Linked DNA regions of Chondromyces crocatus. The protein of the gene in region 2 interacts with the protein of the main gene of each other region in a pairwise test. Links are inferred from orthologs where the notes say so. Each region holds a gene or a part of one and is shown on either strand. Other genes may lie near its edges.

Region 1 (3,273 bases), 270 kb from region 2 along the record:
GCAGCGTCCCCCATCCCCAGCGGCACGGGAAGCCACCCCGCGGCCTCACCGCGACGCGCGCTCGTCCCGCCCGCTTCGGACCGCGCCGTGCAGATCTCCGAGCCCTTCGTCGCGACGGCCCGCCAGCGCGCGCTCTCCCGGCTCATGGAGCGGCTCGGGCAGACGGTCGATCTGCGCCCCCTCGCGGGTGGTGGTGCGCCCGATGAGGCCCTGACGCGCCGCCTGGAGGTCGGGCTGGGCGAGGCCGTGATGGGCCTGCGCGCCGCGGGCGACCTCCCGGCCGACGTCGACGGCGACACCCTCGTGGCGGACGCACGCCGCGAGCTGATCCAGCTCGGCCCCCTGGAGGCGCTGCTCCAGGACGACGACGTTTCCGAGATCCAGGTCTTCCGCCACGACCACGTGGTCGTGACGCACAACCGCCGGTCGGTGGCCGCGGAGGTGGGCTTCAGCAACGACGCGGCCCTCGCGCGCATCATCCAGAGATTGTGCGTGCTCGGCGGCGTCGCCCAGGGCGAGGGAGAGGCTCTCATCGAGCGCACCCTCCCGCGCGGCGCCCGCTTGCTGGCGGTCCTCTCCGCCACGCCGGGCGGAGGCGTCGCCCTGACCCTCCGCAAACCCCAGCGCGTCGAGCTCTCTCTCGACGATCTCGTCCGCAGCGGGACCATCTCGCGCGGGATGGCCGGCCTTCTCGCTCAGTGCGTCGCAGCGCGCGCCAACGTGCTGGTCGTGGGCTCACGCGGCTCGGGGGCCGCGGCCCTGCTCGGCGCCCTCGCGGCAGCCGGCGGCGTCGACGAGCGCCTGGTCGCCCTGCAGGACGACGACGACCTGGTGATCCAGCCGCCCCACGCGATCGGCATCTCGCTGGGCAGCACGAACGTCACGGCCGCCAGCGCCGTGCGCACGGCGGCCCGCCTGAGGCCGGATCGCATCCTGGTCCACAGCCTCTCGGGCCAGGTCGCGGCGGAGCTGGTGCTCGCCATCGGAGACGGCGCGACCGGCGTCCTCGCCGGCGCCCGCGCAGCCACCTTGCGCCAAGCCATCCCCCGCCTCATCGCCGACATCGCCGCAGCGAGGCCAGGCGTCCCGCTCGAAGCAGCGCGTGAGTGGCTGGCGTCGTCGATCGACCTCGTCGTCGAGATCGCCCGACTCCGCGACGGCCGCGATCGGGTGTTCCGGGTCGCCGATCTCGTCATGGAAGGCGGTCAGCTCGCCGTGCGCGACGTCCTCACCTTCTCGGTCGAGCGGACGGCCGCTGGAGGCGCCATCGAAGGCAGTTTCCACTCCTCCGGCGTGATCCCCTCCATCGTGGAGGACCTTGCCGCGCGGGGCGTCAACATCGACACCGCGCCCCTCCGCCGCAGCCGTTGACGGATCCGACCGCAGCACGCCTGCCGGGCGGGACCGTGTCCATGACGCGCCACCGGGGCGAACTCGTCGCCCTGACGATGCACCACGCCCCCGCCTCTTGACGGGCGTGGAGCGCCGCCCGACGCTACGTTACTGAACTGGACCATGGCCATCCGAACCATCCTCCACTACCCCGACCCCCGCCTCCGCCAGAAGGCACAGCCCGTCACCCAGATCACCCCCGAGCTGGAGCGACTCATCGATGACATGGCCGAGACCATGTACGCCGCGCCTGGCGTCGGCCTCGCCGCGACACAGGTCGGCGAGCCCCATCGCATCTTCATCATCGACATCGCGTCCGAGGACGAACCCTCGAACCTGATGGTGTTCATCAACCCCGAGATCACCCACCGGGAAGGCGGCGACGTGCTCGGCCCCGAGGGGTGCCTCTCCTTCCCGGGCGTGAGCGAGGACATCAAGCGCGCCGTGAAGGTCACCGTGCGGGCCCAGGATCGCCACGGGAAGACCTTCGAGCTGACCGCGGAAGATCTGCTGTCCGTCGCGATCCAGCACGAACTCGATCACCTCGACGGCGTGCTCATGATCGATCGCATGGGCGTGCTCAAGAAGCGCATCGTCCAGCGCAAGATGCAGAAGCGCCACGCCGAAGCCGCCGGCTGAAGCCGGGACCCTGCCTGCATCGACCGCCAGACGGGGTGCAGGCGACGCGACACACCGAAGCCAGGACCACGCCTGCATCGTCCACCGGATCGACTGCAGGCAGCGCCACACGCCGTCGCGGCGTGGCCTCTTCGCGTCAGCCGCGAGACGGGAACGCCAGCGGACCGCTCACGTAGGCATCACGCCCGCACAGCTCCCAGTGCGGATCGACGATCCGGGGCGCCTCCACCGGCGTGTCCGGCCCTGCCCAGTCCACGGCCCCTGGGCGCCCTCGCGGCCCGAGAAGGATGGGCGCGACGAACGCATGCAGCTCGTCCGGCACACGCGAGGCGAGCAAGCTCCCCGCCAGCTCGGCACCGCCCTCGACGAGGATGGACACGATCCCCTGTGCCGCGCAGAGCCGCATCGCCGCCGTGACGTCCACCCGCCCCTCGGCCGACGTCGGCGTGCGCAGCACCATGCACCCCGCGTCCACCAGCGCTTGCTCCGCCTCCTCGGGGGCGTCCGCGCCCGACAGCACCCACGTGGGCACCTCGCGCGCCGTCTGGACCAATCGCGTGTGCAGCGGCAACCGCAGCCGCGTGTCGAAGACCAGCCGGATGGGGCTCATGCGCCCCTCGGGCAGGAACGACGACTCCCGCACCGTCAGCCGAGGATCGTCGGCCAGCGCCGTCCCGATCCCGACCGCCACGGCGTCGTGGCGGGCCCGGAGTTCCTGCACCTTGGCGCGCGCCTCGGGCCCGGTGACCCACTTGGAAGCCCCCGTTCGCGTCGCGATCCTCCCATCGAGGGACAGGGCGAGCTTCAGCGCGACATGAGGCAGTCCAGTCGTGATGTATTTTGCCCAAGGAGCAATCAGCGCCCGCGCCTCTGCGCCAGCGACGCCCACCTCCACCGGGAGGCCAGCGTCGCTCAGCCGCTGCGCGCCGCCGCCAACGACCTCCGGGTTCGGATCGAGCGAGCCGATGACGACCCGTTTGACGCCCGAACCGAGGATGGTGTCGACGCAGGGAGGCGTCCTCCCCTCGTGGTTGCACGGCTCCAGGGTGACGTAGAGCGTCCCTCCCTTCACCCCCTCGCCCGCGGCGGCGAGGGCGAGGACCTCGGCATGCTCCTCGCCGGCCCTCACGTGGTGCGTCGCGGAGAGGATCTCTCCAGTGGCGCTCACCACCAGCGCGCCGACAGGCGGGTTGGGGGACGGCATGGCCTTGCGTGCCTCCTCGATGGCGGCACGCATCATGG
Region 2 (3,886 bases):
CGCTGGACGCGACGAACCGGGGTCGCTGGAAGCGGTGGAGCTCGCGCATGGCGAGGGGCGCCCGGAATTCGTAGATGATGGTCGCGCCGTCCCGCTCACCGCAGATGAATCCGAAACTTTCCTCGTGGAAGGCCTCGCCTGAGCCCTGCGGCGAGCCGGCGCTCCCCTTCGCCACGGCGGTCCCGTCGGGGTTCGAGGAGGCCTTCGCGCTTCGCTCCTTCGTCGCGCTCGTGGCGCTCTTCGTGTTGCCGAGGCGCACCGCGTGGCAGGAGGCCTGGCGCTCGCGGTAGGCGTCCTGCGCGAGCGCGAGCACCGCGCCGTCGGCAAGGGATACGCGGGCCAGCACGCCACCACGGGCGACGACGGCCGTCCCGTCGCCGTCGGGCCAGCCATCCTCGATGGCAGCGCGCAGCGGCCGTCGCCCCAGCGGGCTCGGGGGTCGCGTGGGCAGCTCGTCCTCGTCCTGCGGCTCACCCGACTTCGCGTGCGTCCGGAGGGTGACGTTGCCGCGCGCGTCGATGACGTAGTAGCCGTCGCGGATCATCAGCGCCGGGTCGCCGCCGATGATCCCGAGGCTGCTCGGGCGCTGCTCGACGCGGACCGGGCGCCAGGTCGTGCCGGCGTCGAACGTGGCGAGCAGGCCTTGCAGGTCGGCCTCCACGACGGCACGCCAGCCGTCGGCGAACACGATCTGCCCGTAGGCGCCCGAGAGCGGGAGCGGACCCAGGGGCAGGGCTTCGCCGCTCTGTACATCCACCGCGAGCAGGCGGTTGTTCTGGGAGAGGCGCACGTAGAGGCGATCGAAGCCCGGGATCACGTCGCTCGCCTCGGAGGAGAGCTGGGCCACGGGCTCGAGCTTTCCGAGCCAGCTGCTGGAGCGCCAGATCTGCGTGCCGCCGCGGCTGGCCGCGTGAAACAGGAAACCGCCGCCGAGGCGGGAGGGCAGACGCTGCGAGGTGACCTGGCCGTGGGGGAGCAGCTCCGCAGCGCGCTCCAGCGAGCCGTCCTCGTGCGCGATGATCCGCATGCGATCGACGAGCGTGCGTCGGTGCCCGTCTTCGAGGGCGACCACGCCGCCTTGGCCGACGAGATCCGGCAGGAGCTTCGAGGGGGTGACGAAGCTGCGGCGCTTCTCCCGGGCGACCTCCTTCGCTGCAGCGCCCGTGTCCGCGGTCACGTTCGATCCTTGCGAGCGCGCGGCGACGCTGGCCGCACCGGGCGATCCCGAACCGCTGCGCTGCGCAGCGTCGGCGGAAGGGGTGGGCGGCGCACCGCCACAGCGCACCGAGAGCGCCGCCAGCACCACCAGGACCCCTGCGCTACCCCGTCTCCGTCGGATCGACTCCGTCCGCTCGATCATGCCTGCGACCATGCTACTCCGCCCGCACGCCTGGCGCTGCCCCAGACTTGCCCGGATGCCTGCCCGGCGATAGAAGCCCATGATGTCCTGCGTCGTAGCAGTTGTGGGGGCGACCGGCGTGGTCGGTCGGGAGATGTTGCGAACCCTGGAGGCGCGGAGGTTCCCGGCGAGCCGGGTGCTGGCGCTCGCTTCACCGCGATCGGCAGGCCGGCGCCTGCCCTTTGCCGGTGGAGAGATCGAGGTGCAGACGGCGTCGCCCGAGGCCTTCGCCGGCGTGAGCTATGCGCTGTTCAGCGCGGGCGCGACCACGGCGCGTGAGCTCGGGCCTGCCGCGGCAGCGCATGGCGCGGTGGTGATCGACAACTCCAGCGCATGGCGGATGGATCCCGACGTGCCGCTGGTGGTCCCCGAGGTGAACATGCACGCGGCGGCGAAGCGCCCGCGAGGGATCATCGCCAACCCGAACTGCAGCACCATCCAGATGCTGGTGGCGCTGAAGCCGCTGCACGATGCCGCACGCATCCGGCACATCGTGGTGTCGACCTACCAGGCGGCGAGCGGGAAGGGGCACGCAGCGATGGAAGAGCTGCTCGCCCAGAACCACGCCCTGGCGAACGGCAGCCCGCCCCCCGCCGCGATCCTTCCGGGCCAGCTCGCGCTCAACGTGCTCATGGACTGGAAGGCGAGCCCTGGCTCCGATTACTCGGAGGAGGAGCTGAAGATGGTGAACGAGACGCGCAAGATCCTCAGTGACGACGGCATCGCCGTGTCGCCGACGACGGTGCGCGTGCCGGTGGTGACGGGCCACAGCGAGGCGATCCACGTGCAGTTCCACCGGCCGATGGACGCGGTCGAGGCGCGGCGGTTGCTCGCATCCGCCCCCGGGGTGAAGCTGTTCGACGAGCCGTACGCGCCTGGGCGCCACCCGCAGCCGATCCACGCGGTGGGCAGCGATGACGTGTTCGTGGGCCGTGTGCGCGACGACCTCGGCGTCCCTGGCGCGATCAACCTGTTCGTCGTCGCCGACAACCTGCGCAAAGGCGCCGCGTTGAACGCGGTACAGATCGCCGAAGGCCTCATGGGCTGAAGCCTCCAGCCGGTCGTCCCCCACGAAGCCGAGCCAGCCTCATCGGCAGCCCTCCCCGCCTCCAGCCCCTTCCTGTCGCTTCCCCTGCTCTCTTCGCGGTTCACGGCGCCCAGGCGAGGCGCGCCGCAACGGCACGAGAGGCGGGGACATCTGGAAATTCCGCTCCGCGCCTGACGTCCCCGCCGACAGCTTCATCCACCAAACCCTCGACGAACCGTTGACGAGGTCTGTTCCCTTCCCTACGACCTGAGCCAGGTGCCGGCATGCCGGCGCCTGGGGTGTGGGGTGGCTTTAGCGGAGCCAGTGCGCTTCGAACAGAAGACGTCACCGGGGAATCCCCACGCCCGCCGAGGTCGTCGCAGGAAGAGAAATCCACCCCCGGCACCCGCTGGTGTCGAGGGACGCGCTCGCGCTCGACAGAGGTCACGAGGAGGGGGGAAGCCGCATGCGGTTGGGCTCGGGGTTGGGGTGCGTCGAGTCTCTGGAGGACCGAGACGCAGGGCTGGAGGAGGAGCGCGCCACGGCGACGCTCGGCGCGCTCTTCGAGGCGCAGGCCGCGCGCACGCCAGACGCCGTGGCCGTCGAGCTCGAAGGGCAGACGATCACCTACCGCGAGCTGAGGCACCGCGCGACCTGTCTCGCCGACGAGCTGCGCCGTCTCGAGGTGGGCCCCGGCGTGCCGGTCGCGCTGCTCGCGGACCGCTCGATCGCCGAGATCATCGGCATCGTGGGGATCCTCGTCGCCGGTGGGGTCCACGTACCGCTCGATCCCTCGGAGCCCGAGGAGCGGCTCCGCCACATGGTCGATCAGGTGGAGGCGAAGGTGCTGCTCTCGACCAGCGGTCATCCGATGCCCTCGTATTTCGAGGGGTACCATGGCGTCGTCGACCCGGGGTACCTGGCCGAGTTCAGCCGGCATGGCATCCCTCCCGACGACGATCCGACGACCGCGGCGAGCGTCTTCGTTCCAGGTCACATCGACAACCCTGCCTGCGTGATGTTCTCCCCGGGCGCGGCAGGCAGCCCGCGGGGGGTCGCGGTGTCTCATCGCGCCATCCTTCGGCTCGTGAGCGAAGCGCGCGCGTCCGGGCTGGGACGCCACGATCGGGTGATGCTCGCGTCGCCCCCTCATCACGATGCCTTCCTCCTCGAGCGCTGGGGAGCGCTCCTTCAGGGCGCGCGGCTCGTGGTCATGCCTCAGGAGACGCTCCTGTCCGCGACGGCGTTCCGCGACGCCGTGCGAGCGGCAGCGATCTCGGTGATGTTCCTGTCGACGGCGCGCTTCCACGCCCTCTCCGCGCAGGCCCCCGAGGCGTTCGACGAGGTCACCCTCCTGGTCATCAACGGCGCGCCGCTCGCACCGCCCGCGGCTCAGGCCGTGCTGCGACGTGGTGCGCCGAAGCGGCTCCTGAATGGCTACGGACCCGCTGCCACGATGC

The links. Proteins that work in one complex are often made in the same cells at the same time.
Region 1: the proteins of CMC5_RS21130 (region 2) and def interact in binary tests that used the Escherichia coli proteins (3 or more experiments, as listed by UniProt). The link is inferred for Chondromyces crocatus from one-to-one orthologs.

The regions. Positions count from the first base shown.
Region 1 is NZ_CP012159.1:5,504,715-5,507,987, reverse strand. The notes cover bases 470-3,273. They hold def (peptide deformylase), read left to right. Parts: upstream 470-1,515; coding sequence 1,516-2,031; downstream 2,032-3,273. Other genes in these bases: ribD (bifunctional diaminohydroxyphosphoribosylaminopyrimidine deaminase/5-amino-6-(5-phosphoribosylamino)uracil reductase RibD), read right to left, coding at 2,168-3,271; CMC5_RS20285 (ATPase, T2SS/T4P/T4SS family), read left to right, coding at 470-1,371. In the rest of the region: more of CMC5_RS20285, read left to right, coding at 1-469. UniProt on the Escherichia coli protein: Removes the formyl group from the N-terminal Met of newly synthesized proteins. Requires at least a dipeptide for an efficient rate of reaction. N-terminal L-methionine is a prerequisite for activity but the enzyme has broad specificity at other positions.
Region 2 is NZ_CP012159.1:5,770,653-5,774,538, reverse strand. Bases 497-3,443 are described here. They hold CMC5_RS21130 (aspartate-semialdehyde dehydrogenase), read left to right. Parts: upstream 497-1,439; coding sequence 1,440-2,447; downstream 2,448-3,443. Other genes in these bases: CMC5_RS21125 (thioester reductase domain-containing protein), read left to right, coding at 2,893-3,443; CMC5_RS21135 (hypothetical protein), read right to left, coding at 497-1,360. In the rest of the region: more of CMC5_RS21135, read right to left, coding at 1-496; more of CMC5_RS21125, read left to right, coding at 3,444-3,886.